One region of the Lysinibacillus sp. NPDC093210 genome, then DNA from elsewhere that is predicted to be linked to it. Evidence: riboswitches for the same ligand, from Rfam matches in the RefSeq annotation. Region 1 holds a riboswitch; the other holds the start of a gene.
The links. Region 1 has a riboswitch for FMN ahead of ribE (riboflavin synthase). Riboswitches for the same ligand answer to the same signal wherever they lie in the genome.

Region 1 (8,053 bases):
GGATAAATTTGTTTGGGTTACTTCAGCCTATATGGTAACAACAATGGCTGGTATGCCTATTTTCGGTAAGTTATCCGATATGTATGGAAGAAAAAGATTTTTTATTTTTGGTCTAGGTGTGTTTTTACTTGGTTCGGCTCTTTGCGGTTTTGCTCATACAATTGAGCAACTTAGCATTTTCCGCGCGATTCAAGGGATTGGTGCAGGTGCGCTAATGCCAATCGCATTTACAATTGTATTTGACATCTTTCCACCAGAAAAACGAGGGAAAATGGTAGGGCTACTCGGCGCTGTATTCGGTATAGCAAGTGTCGTAGGACCACTTCTCGGTGCTTATATTACAGATCATTTTGGTTGGGAATGGGTTTTTTATATTAACTTGCCAATCGGTATCGTTTCATTAATTCTTATTATAAAAAATTACAAGGAATCTCCTGTGCTTACAAAGCAGAAAATCGATTGGTGGGGAGCGGCTACTCTTGTATTCGCTGTTATCAGTCTTATGTTTGCACTGGAGCTGGGTGGTAAACAGTTCGATTGGAATTCAGCACCGATAATTTCATTATTTATCAGTTTTGCTGTGTTCTTTATTGTGTTCTTTTTTGTAGAGCTGAAAGCAGAAGAACCAATACTTCCTTTCTTCTTATTTAAACGTCGTTTATTTGCCTCTTCGCAAATATTAGCTTTCTTATATGGCGGTACTTTTATTATTTTAACAGTATATATACCGATTTATGTGCAGGCGGTATATGGTGCTTCCGCAACGAATGCAGGGCTCATTCTGATGCCAATGATGTTGGGATCCGTGGCAGGAAGTGCTTTTGGTGGTATTTTCTTAACGAAAATAAGCTATCGAAACTTAATGGTTATTTCAGTTATATCTTATTTTGCAGGTATGTTTTTACTAAGCACACTTACGCCAGATACGGCTCGAATACTTCTTACGCTGTATATGATTCTCGTAGGCTTTGGCATGGGCTTCTCCTTCTCATTACTACCGACAGCTTCACAGCATAATTTAGATGCTCGTTATCGGGGTACGGCGAATTCAACCAATTCGTTTCTTCGTACGCTAGGTATGACGATGGGAATTACAATTTTTGGAACAATTCAAAACAATGTATTTGCTAGTAAGCTAACAGAAGGTTTTAAAAATATGGGGCAAGGCTCAAATTCTGCAATGTTTGATGTTGGCGATATGAGAGAAATTTTTGAACCTAGTGTACGCGAGAATATCCCTGCAAACATTCTTGATATTATTGTGAATGCTATGTCTAACTCTGTGACACATGTATTTCTCCTTGCCCTCATTCCTATTGTTATTGCAGCCATTTTCGTTTTCATGATGGGGAACTCCCGCGTGATTGTTACAGCTGAAAAAGACAACAAGGAAAATTAAATAAAATATAGTAAGAATTTAGGCTGTTGACGATACTAAAAAGTCGTACTATGTTCAGGAGGATAATGATGAAAGAGACTATTTTTATTAAAGGTGCTTGGGAAAATAATTTGAAGAAAGTGTCACTTTCCATACCTAAATATAAGCTAGTAGTGCTGACTGGACCGTCTGGCTCAGGGAAATCAACGTTAGCTATGGATACACTTCAGCGGGAATGCCAAAGACAGTATTTAGATTCTATGGGAATGATGGCTAATGCGATTAGCAAGCCTAAGGTGGAGTTTATTCGAGGGCTGTCACCGTCAATCAGCGTTGGGCAGCATGTTACGAATCGAAATCCACGGTCAACAGTAGGAACAGTAACAGAAATTTATAAGTATATCCGTTTTATCTTTGCCAGACTTGGTGAACAAGTTTGTACTTCATGTCATGTAAGTATTCCTGCTTCTTTTGAACCAACAGAAGCGTTCGTAGAGGAAGATGAGGAATCAGATAATCGATTAATTAGTTGTCCAAATTGTCATGAACAGCAAGCGAAGTTAGGCATGCTACATTTTTCTTTTAACAAGCCAGAAGGTGCTTGTGAAACTTGTAGCGGCCTTGGTCATGTGGCGAGTATAAACGAGCCGATGGTTTTTAATCCTGAGCTTAGCTTACGCGACGGTGGCGTAGCCTCTCTTAAGGGGGTCCATCGTGACATTCAAATGCGTATTTTAGTGGCAGCAGGAAAGCATTATGGCTTTGAATTTGACCCTGATCTACCATTAAAAGATTACGATGATGTCCAGCGAGATTTATTATATTACGGTGTCGAGAGCGAGGAATTTAAACGTCACTATCCAAATAGTAAACCGGCCGCAGGAACAAAGTTTGAAGGAGTCATACCGAGCTTATGGAGACGTTATAAGGAGAAAGAGGGGGAATCAGGAGCTAAAGAAAAAGAAGGAAGTTTCTTTCATGAACAACTTTGCCCAGATTGCCTTGGTGCACGCTTAAAGAAAGAAGTGCGTCAAGTTAAAGTAGCAGATGCAACAATTTCGGACGTATCAGAGTGGTCACTTGAAGATGTATTCGAATGGACGAATAGCTTGCAGATGGCGTTCCCTGAAGCAAGTCATCATTTATTGGTGCCTATTATTGAGGATATGTTAACAACACTTCAGCGGCTTATCGATGTTGGACTTGGTTACCTTTCATTAAACCGTCAGACGGTATCATTGTCTGGAGGAGAGACACAACGTTTACGACTTGCTACCATACTTGGTTCAGCTTTAACTGGCGTTCTGTATATTTTGGATGAACCGACAACTGGTCTTCATGCAAAGGATACAGCAGGCCTCATTCGAGTGCTTCAGGAATTACGTGATTTAGGTAATACTGTACTAGTTATCGAGCATGATGTTGAGATGATGCGTGCTGCAGATCATATCATTGATATTGGTCCAGGTGCGGGAATACATGGTGGAACTGTTGTAGGAGAAGGCAGTTTGGATGATTTAATGTCAAATGAGCAATCAGTGACTGGAGCTTATCTAGTAGAAGAAAGTTTCCCTTCTCCTGTTCGAGTTCGTAGGGAGGGAAATGGGCAGCATATCACGATTCAACAAGCAAAACTTCGAAATGTCGACATCCCTACTGTTTCTATTCCATTGGGCTGTCTCGTGTCAGTAACAGGCGTTTCAGGTTCGGGGAAATCCACGCTTGTTTTCGACATTCTTGCGCAAGGAAAATCGAAAAACCTTTCCCAAACTGGATGTAAGGAAATTAGTGGGTTAGAACATATCGAAAATATCGTTATTTTTGACCAATCGCCAATGGGAAGAGTACAGCGCTCTAATGTCGCTACCTATACGGATGTCTTTACGCACCTCCGCAAATTGTTTGCAGGATTACCAGAAGCAAAAGAGAGAGAATTAACTTCAAAGCATTTCTCCTTTAACTCTCCGGGGGGACGATGTGAAACATGCCAAGGCTTAGGTGTATTATCAGTAGATATGGACTTCTTAGCAGATATAGAAGTGACATGTACAAACTGCAAAGGTAAAAGGTTTACTGACGAAGTGTTGCAAGTAAAATATGAAGGGTACTCCATTTCAGATTTGCTAAATATGTCTGTAGAGGAGAGCTTACCAATTCTGAAATCGGAAACAAAGATTTCTCGCATGATTGAAATGCTATGTGAGGTAGGGTTGGGTTATCTTCAATGGGGACAATCGGTCAAAACTTTATCTGGCGGTGAAGGACAGCGTATTAGGCTGGCAAACGAATTAAGTAAAGCATCCAAAAGCCACACGCTTTATTTATTGGACGAACCTACGACGGGTCTTCATCCATCTGATATTAAACTGCTGCATGCTTTATTAAACAGACTTGTGTGCGCGGGCAATACAGTTATCGTCGTCGAACATAGTCTAGAATTAATCCGTGAATCAGATTGGGTTATCGATATTGGACCTGAAGGAGGAGCCGCAGGTGGAAAGCTTGTAGCTGAAGGAACGCCGGAACAAGTGGCAAAAGTATCGGATTCCTTTACGGGGATGTTTCTGAAAGAAGTACTCGCCGAAGCGTACTAATTACATTTAATATACTAGCAGTACTTTAAAAAAATTATAGGATATTAAAAATACGCTCTTTTAGTTAAGATGAAGGTTATTGTGCGACCTTCTACTAAAGAGCGTATTTATGAATCCTTTCAAAATTCCATTGGACGTTACGAATTTTAATTATCCCCAAAGTCACTAGCTCCTTATTAATACGCTCAATTATTAACTGGTTGTTTTCATTTGCACATTTGGATTGTGCCAAGGCAATTAAACTACACAAAATAGCCATTAAAAAATTTTAAGTGGATAATGTATTAAAATAATGTTATCGTATGAAGTAACTAAATAAACATATCCTTCAGGGTAGGGTGAAATTCCCAATCGGCGGTGATGAAGTAATTCAAAGTCCGTGAGCGAAAGCTGATTTGGTGCAAATCCAAAACCGACAGTTACAGTCTGGATGGGAGAAGGGTAAATTTATAAGCTTTTTAATTTCGTATGACTTTAAAAGGTCTATTTGGCTACGCTTATATACAAAACTACTTCCCTTCGCCTTCGTTGGGGAGTTTTTTATTTAGTTAAAAATTTAATAGTAATTTGTTCTTCGGGGTAGGGTGAAATTCCCAATCGGCGGTGATGAAGCAATTCAAAGTCCGTGAGCGCAAGCTGATTTGGTGCAAATCCAAAACCGACAGTTATAGTCTGGATGGGAGAAGAACGATGAGATGGTAGCCTGTGGAAATATTTATATCCATTAGGTTTATTTAGTGACGTCTTATGTATGAGAACTCCCAAACCCCATTATTATATGGGGTTTTTTGTTTGTCTCGTTTAGGCAATTACAGGTCAAAATTTAAAAATTAGAAAGTAGGTGGAAAATGTTTACAGGTATTATTGAGGATGTTGGTACAGTAAAAACCTTGCAAAACGATAGACAAAGTATGAAAATTACCATTATTTCGTCAAAGATAGTATCGGATGTGAAACTAGGAGATAGTATAGCTGTCAATGGCGTGTGTTTGACAGTTACACATCATAATGAGCAGGAACTGACGATGGACGTAATGCCTGAAACAGTGAAAGCTACAAATTTGCAGCAACTCACTGTTGGTAATGCAGTAAATTTAGAGCGTGCAATGCCTGCAAACGGACGTTTTGGTGGTCATTTTGTTTCAGGGCATGTTGACGGAGTGGGAAAAATATTGCGCAAACGTCCAATGGCCAATGCAGTATACATTGATATAGAACTTTCAGAAGAGTTAACTAGCTATTGTATTCCTAAAGGTTCAATCACAATTGATGGAACGAGTTTAACGCTCTTCCATGTGGAAAAAAACAGCGTCACCGTATCGCTTATTCCGCACACTTACAAGGAAACCGTATTAGGAACAAAAAATGTTGGATCTCCAGTCAATATTGAAACCGATTTAGTTGGTAAATACATTATTCAACAGCTACAGCGTGGTCAGCAATCACCGACCATTACAAAAGATTACTTAGCGAAGCATGGGTTTTAATCTGTCTTTGAAAGTATAGAACGTACAGTAAATGAAAGTTTATTAGGAGGTGGCAATTTTGCTACATTCAATTGAAGAAGCAATTGCAGATTTAAAACAAGGCAAAATGATTGTGGTCGTGGATGATGAAGACCGTGAAAATGAAGGGGATTTACTTGCCCTTGCAGAGTTCATGTCACCAGAAACGATAAACTTTATGGCCACTTATGGAAGAGGGCTTATTTGTACGCCAATTTCACAGCGTCTTGCACAACAATTAGCGTTGCATCCCATGGTCGTAAATAATACGGACCATCACCAAACGGCATTTACCGTAAGTATTGATTATAAAGATACAAAAACAGGCATTAGTGCCTTTGAACGCGCTTTGACGATTCAGAAAATGCTAGACTCACAAGCGCAAGCAACAGATTTTCGTAGACCTGGGCATGTATTTCCCCTTATAGCAAAGGAAAATGGTGTTTTAGAACGTAGAGGGCATACGGAGGCTACTATCGATTTAGCAAAGCTTTGCAAAAGCATACAAGCAGGCGTTATCTGTGAAATCATGGGGGATGATGGTGAAATGCTACGCTTCGATGACTTAGTCAAATATGCGAAAAAACACAAATTAAAAATGATTTCGATTGATGCACTAGCAGCCTATCGCCGTCAACAAATGCAAGGGAAAAATTCACTTACAGTGTAAAAGAGGAGAATCAATTTATGGGAAAAACATTTGAAGCACAATTAATTGGTAGTGATTTAAAAATAGCGGTAGTAGTTGGTCGATTCAATGAATTTATTACAAGTAAATTATTAAGCGGTGCATTAGATGGGCTAAAACGTCATGGTGTAGACGAAGCGTTAATTGATGTTGCGTGGGTACCAGGTGCATTTGAAATTCCATTTATCGCTAAACAACTAGCTGAAACAAAAAAATATGATGCCATTATTGGTCTTGGTACAGTTATTCGTGGCTCTACGACACATTATGATTATGTTTGTAACGAATCAGCAAAAGGCATAGCTAACGTTTCTCTTGCTACAAATGTACCAGTTATTTTTGGTGTTGTCACAACTGAAAATATTGAGCAGGCAATTGAACGTGCGGGGACAAAATCTGGTAATAAAGGCTATGACGCTGCAATTTCAGCTATTGAAATGGCGAATTTACAGAAAATGATTGGTTAAATTTTAATGACATAATGTATAAATGACAAGGATAATTGCTGCATAATTTGTTGGACATTGGGAAAAATATTGTATATGCATTTCAGTACAATACTTTGTTTGAATCGAGTTCAGTAGGAGATGAGGAATATTCAATCAATGAATCGAAATATCGAATTGAAAACGTTGAAAGAACTATTTCAACGCTCTGCTGACGTGATATTTCAATCTTATACCTTTCAACAGCATATTGTTCATTTTATTACATGTGAATCAATGTTCGACCAGTTATTATTGAATAAGGTCATTATAAATCGAGTCCAATCTTTGTGCGAAGATGCTTCAATAACATTATTAGAAGATCAAATAATAAATGAATTACACATTCCAAATCTTCAAAAAATAACGGATTTAGAAGATGCTATTACGCGTGTATATACAGGATATGCTTTACTTTACTTTGAAAAGGAGAAAATTTTATTCTCTAGTAAAATTGCTAATAAGCCTAATCGAAATCCTGAAGAAACAAAAAATGAATTAGTAATTAAAGGACCGAGAGACGATTTTATAGAAGATGTTTTTATTAATATTGCTTTAATTCGTAAGCGACTACCAACTAATTCATTGAGTGTAGAAACGGTGGAAGTTGGTAGGCGCTCTAAAACAACAGTAGCCGTTCTTTATATGGAGGACATTACCAATAAAACGATGGTGGATGAAATTAAAACGCAATTACGTAAAGTTGATACAGATGTCGTAATTAGTGGCGATATATTGATGGATGGGGTGGGCAAAACCTCTAAAATTCTTCCACTACATGACTATACAGGTCGACCTGATTATGCAGTACAAGCGTTAAGTAGAGGACGTATTCTTATTTTAGTCGATGGAGTGTCCTATGTAATCATAACACCCCCTAATATCTTTTTACTCTTTAAATCAGGAGAAGATAATGATTATCCAGCTATTGTAGGCTCTATAGAACGACTGCTACGAATCGTAGGTATATCAATAAGTATACTTGCACCAGGTTTTTGGCTTGCCTTATCGACCTATCATCAAGAGCAAATGCCTATACTACTTTTAGCAACAGTTGTGCAATCAAGAACCGGTTTGCCTTTTCCTACCATACTAGAAATATTGCTTATGTTATTTATGTTTGAATTATTTCGCGAAGCAAGTCTTCGCTTACCATCTCTTTTGAGCGGAACCATGAGCGTTGTGGGAGGTTTAATTGTCGGAGATGCGGCGATCAAGGCGGGCATAACGAGTCCTTCAATGATAGTAGTAATTGCTATTTCAAGTATTGCAGCATATACACTTGTAAATCAATCGTTTGTAACGGCCATGAGTGTTTTCCGTTTATTTGTCGTCTTAATGGCTGCTTTTTTTGGCTTATTTGGTTTCTTTTTGTCCCTATTCTTTATTCTTATTTATGTTGC
Region 2 (8,053 bases), 330 kb from region 1:
TTTCGCTGCGGCGAAAGGGCTTTCTTTTCTTTTCAAGACGTTGTGTACCATGTACAATAGAGGGTAGAGAAAGTTTGGAAGAGAGGGATCGTGAAAGTGTCAGAGAATATTTCAGTATTAGTAGTAGACGATGAGGATCGTATTCGCCGCTTATTAAAAATGTATTTGGAGCGCGAAGGGTACCAAGTCGACGAAGCAGAGAATGGTGAAGAAGCGATCGAAAAATCTTTAGAAAAAGAGTATCACTGTATTTTACTAGATATTATGATGCCTGAAAAAGATGGGCTAGAAGTTTGTGCAGAAATTAGAGAACGTGCTGCAACTCCAATTATTTTATTAACTGCAAAAGGTGAGGAAGCAAACCGTGTACAAGGCTTCGAGCTTGGGGCAGATGATTATATTGTTAAGCCTTTTAGTCCACGCGAGGTAGTGCTACGTGTAAAAGCCATTTTACGCCGCTCACAAGCATTTTCACCTACAACAAATGCATCTTCATCGAAAGATTTAGTGGTATTCCAACACTTGATGATTGACCATGATGCACACCGTGTAACTGCAGAGGGAATAGAAGTAAATTTAACACCGAAAGAGTATGAATTATTGTATTTCCTTGCAAAATCTCCAGACAAAGTATTTGACCGTGAACAATTACTAAAAGAGGTTTGGCATTACGATTTCTTTGGGGATCTACGTACAGTAGATACACATGTTAAGCGATTACGTGAGAAGCTTAATCGTGTATCAGAAAACGCTGCAAAAATGATTGTCACTGTTTGGGGCGTTGGCTACAAATTTGAGGTTGTCAATGAATAGAATATGGAACAGTGTTGTCGGGAAGCTATGGGTAACCATATTGCTTCTCGTTTCATTTGTATTATTTGTTTTCACGGTTTTAATGCTCGAATTTCTTCAAAACTATCATATGCAGCAAGCTGAGATTTCATTGCGTCAAACGGCTGCAACAATAGCGAGTATAGTGGATGACAATGAAACAGCAGAATCGACATCGCAACTATTAACAGATATTTTACCGGATGGTACCAATGCGCTTATCGCCATCAATCATCTAGAAGTAACATTTGCAATGCAAGAAGGCGTTAATAAAAAAGAAATTCAAGGCGCTATTTTAGCAAATAAAGCATTCCATGAAGTTTTCAAATCAGATGATCCTATTATTAAGGAAATGATGATGCCATCCTCTACCGATAAAGAAAAAATGGAATCATATGTCGTATTAGGTTTCCCGCTAAACGTGGAAAATGAAGTGCATGGAGCGGTCTTTATTTACCAAAGTCCAGATGCGTTACATAAAACGTCCAAAGAGACAACGAAAATTGTCTTTTTAGCGGCATTCATTGCCTTTGTGTTAACGACATTCTTTGCATTTTTCCTTTCATCACGTATTACTTCACCACTACGAAAAATGCGCGAGCTAGCCTTTGAAATTGCAAAAGGGAATTTCGAGGCAAAAATGCCGACAACGCAGAACGATGAAATTGGACAGCTTGCGGTTGCATTCAATCAAATGGGGCGCCAGTTAAAGCACAATTTAGAGGTAATCAATCAAGAAAATGAGCAATTATCCAATATTTTAACTTCTATGACTGACGCTGTTATCACGTTTAATCGGGATCGTACTATTTTACTCAGCAATCCACCTGCGGAACGATTAATGCAAAAATGGTTTGTCAACAAAGGCTCGCAAAGTGCCAAGCCTATTCCACCTGAGCTATATCATATGCTAGATCATGTACTAATGTTTGAAGATAAGCTGGAAGAAGAAATAGAGATGGATGGAAATTATTATACATTTACGATTAGCCCGCTCTATAGTGGGGAATTGATACGAGGAGCTGTTGCTGTTATCCGTGATATGACAGAACAGCATCGTCTAGAAAAGCTTCGCTCAGACTTTATTGCCAATGTATCACATGAACTACGGACACCTATTTCAATGCTTCAGGGCTACTCAGAAGCGCTAATGGATGATGATTTTATACAAGATCAAGAAGAACGCAATGAGATTACTAAAATTATTTATGATGAATCAAAGCGTATGGGACGTTTAGTTACAGATTTATTAGATTTAGCACGCATGGAATCTGGACATATGACATTATACAAAGATGAAGTACCGATTAATGCAACATTTGAGCGCATTACCCAAAAATTTGCGCAAGTAGCAAAAGAGAAGCATGTTCAGCTCCTTTTTAATAGTGAGTTTGATGAAGATACGGTAATAAGCATGGATGAGGATCGTATTGAACAAGTGTTAACGAATTTAGTTGATAATGCACTGCGTCATACAGATGAAGGTTCTGTCTTTGTAAAAGTAGAGAAGGAGCCGACATTTGCTAAAATCTCTGTTCAGGATACAGGACATGGTATACCACAGGAAGATTTACCATATGTTTTTGAGCGTTTTTATAAGGCAGATAAAGCGCGTACACGTTCTAAAGGGGGAACTGGTTTAGGGCTTGCTATTGCTCGAAACATTGTAAAGGCGCATTCCGGAAACATTATGGTCGATAGTGTATTAAAAGAAGGAACAACCTTTACTTTCTATTTACCCTTCGACTAACTTTGTCCGTTAGAAGCCCATTGATTTGAAAAGTCATAAATAAAGGCTACAGGCGGCTAGCATTTTAGATGACTTAATGCCAATGCCTGTAAGCTGATAGCATGTAGTTTTAGTGCAGATATTGGCACTTAGCAAAATTTTGAGTAAATCATAATTAAGATGTAACTTGTGCGAGCGTTAGACGACAAATACTATGAGAACGGGGGTGGAGTGCTTTGAATGACTCCGTGTTCCATCGATTATACGATTCATACCATCAAGACGTGTTCCAGTTTCTTATTTATCTAGTAAAAAATCGTACACTTGCTGAGGATCTATCACATGAGGTGTACGTTCGTGTTCTGCGATCGTATGAACAATTCGCAGGAAATAGCAGTGAAAAAACATGGCTTTTTGCTATTGCTAAAAATGTCGCAATAGATCATTTTAGAAAGCAGGCAGTGCGCAAAAAACATTCGCTCGATTTTTTTGACTGGGAAACGGAACAACTACATTCAACCACACCATCACCGGAAGATATGCTACAGGCCAGTGATGAATTAATGCAAATAGAGTCTGCACTTGAAAATTGTACAGGGGATCAAAAAATGGTTATTATTATGCGCTTTTTCCAAGATTTATCGATTGCTGAAACAGCGCAGATACTTGATTGGACAGAAGCAAAGGTTAAGACGACGCAACATCGAGCCATTAAGTTTTTAAGGCAACAGCTACAACAGGTTAGGGAACAGGAGGCGAAAAGGCAATGACTCATAAACAATTTGACGACGATGAACAACTAGAACAAATGTTGAAGAATGCCCCGAAGCTGACTGATGACCGTTCGAAAGAAGAAGTGTTGAAACGATTGCTTGCAGATGCACGTCTGCAAGATAATATACATCTTCAAGAAGCAATGCAACAACCAACAGATTCAAAAGTGCTTGAAGAGCAAGAGCAGTCTTTTGCTACTCACGAGAATGAAAGCATCAAGCCAATGAAACAGCGTAAAAAGAGTAAGTTACCTATTCTTAGTAGTATTGCAGCTGTTTTTGTACTATCAATAGTAGGGTACGTGTTTTTATCAAATAATAATCCAGTTAAGGATGAAGCAAACGCCCCTCCTGAAAATTTTTCTACGATGCAAGAGGATCGAGCTATTCAAGAAAGTGAAAATGCAGATGGTGTGATGAAAGCGAATATCGGTGCCGAACATGCACGAATGCTATCACTTCGGACATCCGTTTACGAAGACGATTTAGCAGATGCAGTAGTATTTAAAATCGGCTTACCAGGTGGCAATGCTGATAGCATACCAATGACCTATATAATCCCGAACGAGAAATTATCGGCTGATTTTGGAAAGCAAAAGCCGACAACTCTACAAATGTATGAAAAATACGCACCACAAATTGATGAGGAAGCGCTTGGTTTTGCTAATTATCATCCATACAAAGGTGAGTTAAAAGAAGAGGGTGAGACGCTAGTTCATGTCTTACCTAAAAAAAATGATTACGATGTAGCTTCAGCTTCCGTAACAAAATATTTAAGTTCATTAAAAGATACTTTTTCCGACTCTGAATATAAAGCGATATCGGTAAAAAATGCAGATGGTACTCCTTATGAATTTTCGCAGGTTGGTGAGCCAAGTGAGCCTATGCAGTTAACGAAAGATAATCATTACAACTATTATTTATATACAGAAGAAAATGGGACTGAATATTTATCGCCCGACTTCCACCAAACATACCCTACTGTTACAGAGGCACTTATTGCCATGCGTGATAAAAAAGATGATATATATGTACCCGTCATCCCTGAAAATGTAACGTACACAGTGAAAGAAGAAGAGGGGGGTGTTGTCATCACATTTGACGCACCTCTGGATTTGATGACAATGGATGCTGTGCGGGCAACGCAATTAATAGAGGCCATGATGCTGACAGCTTCAAGCTTTGATAAAAAGCTACGCTTAGATAACGTCGTACAGGATAGTTGGGAAGGTTTTGATTTAACAAATTTTTTACCGATACCTGTAGGTGCAAATAAACAAACTATGCAGTAACAAAAAAAACAGCTAGCTTTTATGAGGTAGCTGTTTTTTTTATGAGTTGTTTCCGTATTAGAATACTGGTGGAAACGCGGAAATCTGGTGTTGAAACGCGGAATTCAAGCTCTGAAGCGCGGAATCCTAATGGTGAAACGCGGAATCCAAGCTCTAAAACGCGGAATTCTAATGGTGAAACGCGGAATCCGTCGCTCGTGGCTTGAATTTGAATAACTTGAACTCGAAAATCCACTGGCCCTTTTGGAGAAGCATTCATTAAAACATACAAATTTAATCGGAATTTTTTAAGCAGAAGTATTTACTTTTGTGAGATAAAACATTATAGTTAATTTATAAAATAATATTGATTCATCTTCGGGGCAGGGTGAAAATCCCGACCGGCGGTAATAGAGTTGTAAATCGCTAGTGTACTACAAACTACATTAGCTCGTAAGATTTACTACATGGCTCTTCAGCCCGCGACCTGTGCAAAGATTTTTTTGCATGGCTGACTTGGTGCGATTCCAAGGCCGACAGTATAGTCTGGATGGGAGAAGATGAAGGTACGATCGTCATTCGTTGTTACGAATTAAGCTATGTGCGAGCGTTTTTTTTAGTGTGTCTATAGATTGCACTGTTTGCACAAAAAAAGCTAGTAATGGCGCTATTTAATCATGCCTTTTCTCCCTTATGCTGATGTGCATAAGGGTTTTTTCGTGAAAAAACAATCGATTACGTCGTAACCTTTCTTCTTGCAAGATTGAATCAGCAAAGAGGAGAGAGTTTTCAATGAAGAAAAATATCAAACTTCAATCGTTTATTACGATTGGTATGCTAAGTAGTATTTCATTTTTATTAATGCTTTTTAATTTCCCAATTCCGCCGTTCCCAGCATTTTTAGAGGTGGATTTCAGTGATATGCCTGCTTTACTTGCAGCCATCACAATGGGGCCAGTTGCGGGTATTTTAGTAGAACTATTTAAAAATATATTGGATTGGATTTTCTCGGGTACACCTACAGGGGTTCCAGTTGGGCATATTGCAAACTTTGTGACAGGTATATTATTTATTTTACCAGTATCATTTGTTTTTAACCGTTTTAAAACAATTGCGGGTCTTGTTGGAGGTTTGGCAACAGGAACAATTGTTATGGCAGTAGGAATGAGCTTTTTAAATTACGCAGTATTTTTACCGATGTACACTTATTTCTTAGGTATGGAGCCAGTAGTTGGCGATTCATTATATAAAATGATTATTGCAGGTATTTTGCCATTTAATATCGTTAAAGGTGTGCTATTAACGGCGATTATGGCGTTACTGTTCACAACGATGCGTAGATGGATTGAACAACAACGTACGATGTATTTATCGAAATAATAAATTAAGCCTCGAGTTTATTCATACTCGGGGTTTTTTATTTATAGATCTAATAGCATGCTGGAATCTTCAGGAATTGACTAGTCTAAATTACTATTTTAATGTACAATTAATGTGAGATTAGTTAGATTTGAGGAGATTGAAGAGATGAGTGAAAACAATGGACAATGGTCCAGTAAGTTAGGGTTTATTTTAGCATCTGCGGGTGCTGCGATTGGACTAGGGGCTATATGGAAACTACCATATGTCACAGGGCAAAGTGGTGGCGGCGCATTTTTCCTTATATTTGTGGTGTTCACTTTGTTGATTGGCCTACCGATGTTATTATCCGAGTATATTTTAGGGCGTGGTACGCAATCAGAGGCGATCACAGCCTATAAAAAGGTTGTTCCAACAAAACCTGCTTGGGCTTGGGTTGGACGCATGGGTGTACTTGGCTGTTTTCTATTATTAACCTTTTACAGTGTTGTAGGGGGCTGGATATTTATTTATAGTGGCCTAGGTGTATCTGGGGCTGTTATTGATTCAACGGTTAATCCAAGTGAGCTATTTGGAAAAATTATTAGTACTCCGTGGATTACATTACTAGGTTTAGCGTTATTTACACTTGCGAATGTACTTGTCATTTCGCTAGGTGTACAAAACGGCATTGAAAAAGCAAATAAGTGGATGATGCCATTATTATTTGTTATGTTTATCGTTCTTGTTATTCGTGCATTAACATTAGACGGGGCAATGGAGGGTGTGAAATTCTTCTTATGGCCAGACTTTTCAAATATAACGGGTAAAGCTTTATTAGAGGCGTTAGGGCAGTCATTCTTTGGTTTGGCAGTAGGGTTCTCTTGTTTGGTTACATATAGTTCGTATTTGAAAAAGGATGTTAGTTTACCGAACTCAGCAGGCTCAGTAGTTATACTGACTGTGCTCGTGTCATTTTTTGCAGGACTAGCTATTTTTCCTGTAGTATTTGCCTTTGATTTAGAGCCACAGGCTGGGCCTGGCTTATTATTTATGGTGCTACCGACAGCATTTAGTCAAATGCCCTTTGGTGAAGTATTTTTAGCGCTGTTTTTATTACTGTTTTTATTTGCGACGTTAACATCATCATTTAGTTTATATGAAATTATTGTTGCGGCATTTATGGAGAAGTGGCATATGTCACGTTCAGTCTTAACGTTCCTGCTGGGGGTTGTTGTCTTCATTGCTGCCATTCCGTCAGCATTATCATCTAGTTTGTTAGCGGATGTATCCATTTTCGGAAAGTCGATTTTTGATGCTACTGATTTTTTAGTGTCCAATTTAATGCTACCGTTGGGCAACTTGTTGATTGCAATCTTTATTGCCTATGTAGTAGATAAAAGTTTTGTGAAAAAGGAATTGCTTATGGGAAGTCAAATGGGACAGGGATTTTATAAGACTTATCGCGTGTTAATGTTAGTAGTGGTACCAATCGTTATTATCGTTGTTTTATTAAATATGCTTTTACAAAAATAATTGAAGAGTCAAATTGTGTGAGTGCCTGTCACTCGCAAACACAATAGAAGCCGCAATATATCGCTATCTCGCGATATGTCGCGGCTTCTTTTATGCTTTCTCATAGGAGAAATTCAGAATTGTTTGAGTGCCTGGCACTTAATATTGGCACTTAATATTCACTTAGTGCGAGCTCACCTATCCAGCTTTTTTCTTTAATCATTTGCTGCGCTTGCATTTCACTTTTTGCAATAGGGAATACTTTGTCACATTGTGAGATGGCGAACAGTTTACGAATAAATTCATCTGTCACAATAATGGCGATTTTCTTTTCGGCAATCATAACTTTCTTAGCGAAATTAATAATCATTCCAAAACCAGTACTATCAATGTTCGTTACTTTTTGCATATCCATTACATAGCCATGCTTTGTATCTAAACTAATAGCGTGTAGCTCCTCTTTTAACTCATCGATTACTTCGTATTCTAAATTACCTGTAAAGGAGATTGGAATATAATCAGTCTTTGAACCAATATTTATCATGTTATTCTTACTCATTTCAGTGTTCCTCCATGTCATGTAGTTATTAGATTAA

Region 2: it holds a riboswitch for FMN, as region 1 does, so the genes downstream of both, ACIP9C_RS03670 (ECF transporter S component) here and ribE (riboflavin synthase) in region 1, are expected to answer to the same signal.

The regions. Positions count from the first base shown of each region.
Region 1 covers NZ_JBIVOE010000001.1:409,144-417,196, reverse strand. The annotation lists gene ACIP9C_RS02055 (MDR family MFS transporter) at 1-1,399, shown strand, start outside; gene uvrA (excinuclease ABC subunit UvrA) at 1,468-3,972, shown strand; FMN riboswitch at 4,293-4,418, shown strand; FMN riboswitch at 4,539-4,664, shown strand; gene ribE (riboflavin synthase) at 4,821-5,459, shown strand; partial or broken gene ribB (3,4-dihydroxy-2-butanone-4-phosphate synthase) at 5,518-6,108, shown strand; gene ribH (6,7-dimethyl-8-ribityllumazine synthase) at 6,165-6,632, shown strand; gene ACIP9C_RS02030 (spore germination protein) at 6,771-8,053, shown strand, end outside.
Region 2 covers NZ_JBIVOE010000001.1:734,914-742,966, reverse strand. The annotation lists gene ACIP9C_RS03695 (response regulator transcription factor) at 97-813, shown strand; gene ACIP9C_RS03690 (ATP-binding protein) at 806-2,581, shown strand; gene sigX (RNA polymerase sigma factor SigX) at 2,797-3,330, shown strand; gene ACIP9C_RS03680 (RNA polymerase subunit sigma) at 3,327-4,625, shown strand; gene ACIP9C_RS03675 (hypothetical protein) at 4,645-4,860, opposite strand; FMN riboswitch at 4,975-5,170, shown strand; gene ACIP9C_RS03670 (ECF transporter S component) at 5,397-5,984, shown strand; gene ACIP9C_RS03665 (sodium-dependent transporter) at 6,132-7,478, shown strand; gene ACIP9C_RS03660 (STAS domain-containing protein) at 7,630-8,016, opposite strand; gene ACIP9C_RS03655 (methyl-accepting chemotaxis protein) at 8,050-8,053, opposite strand, start outside.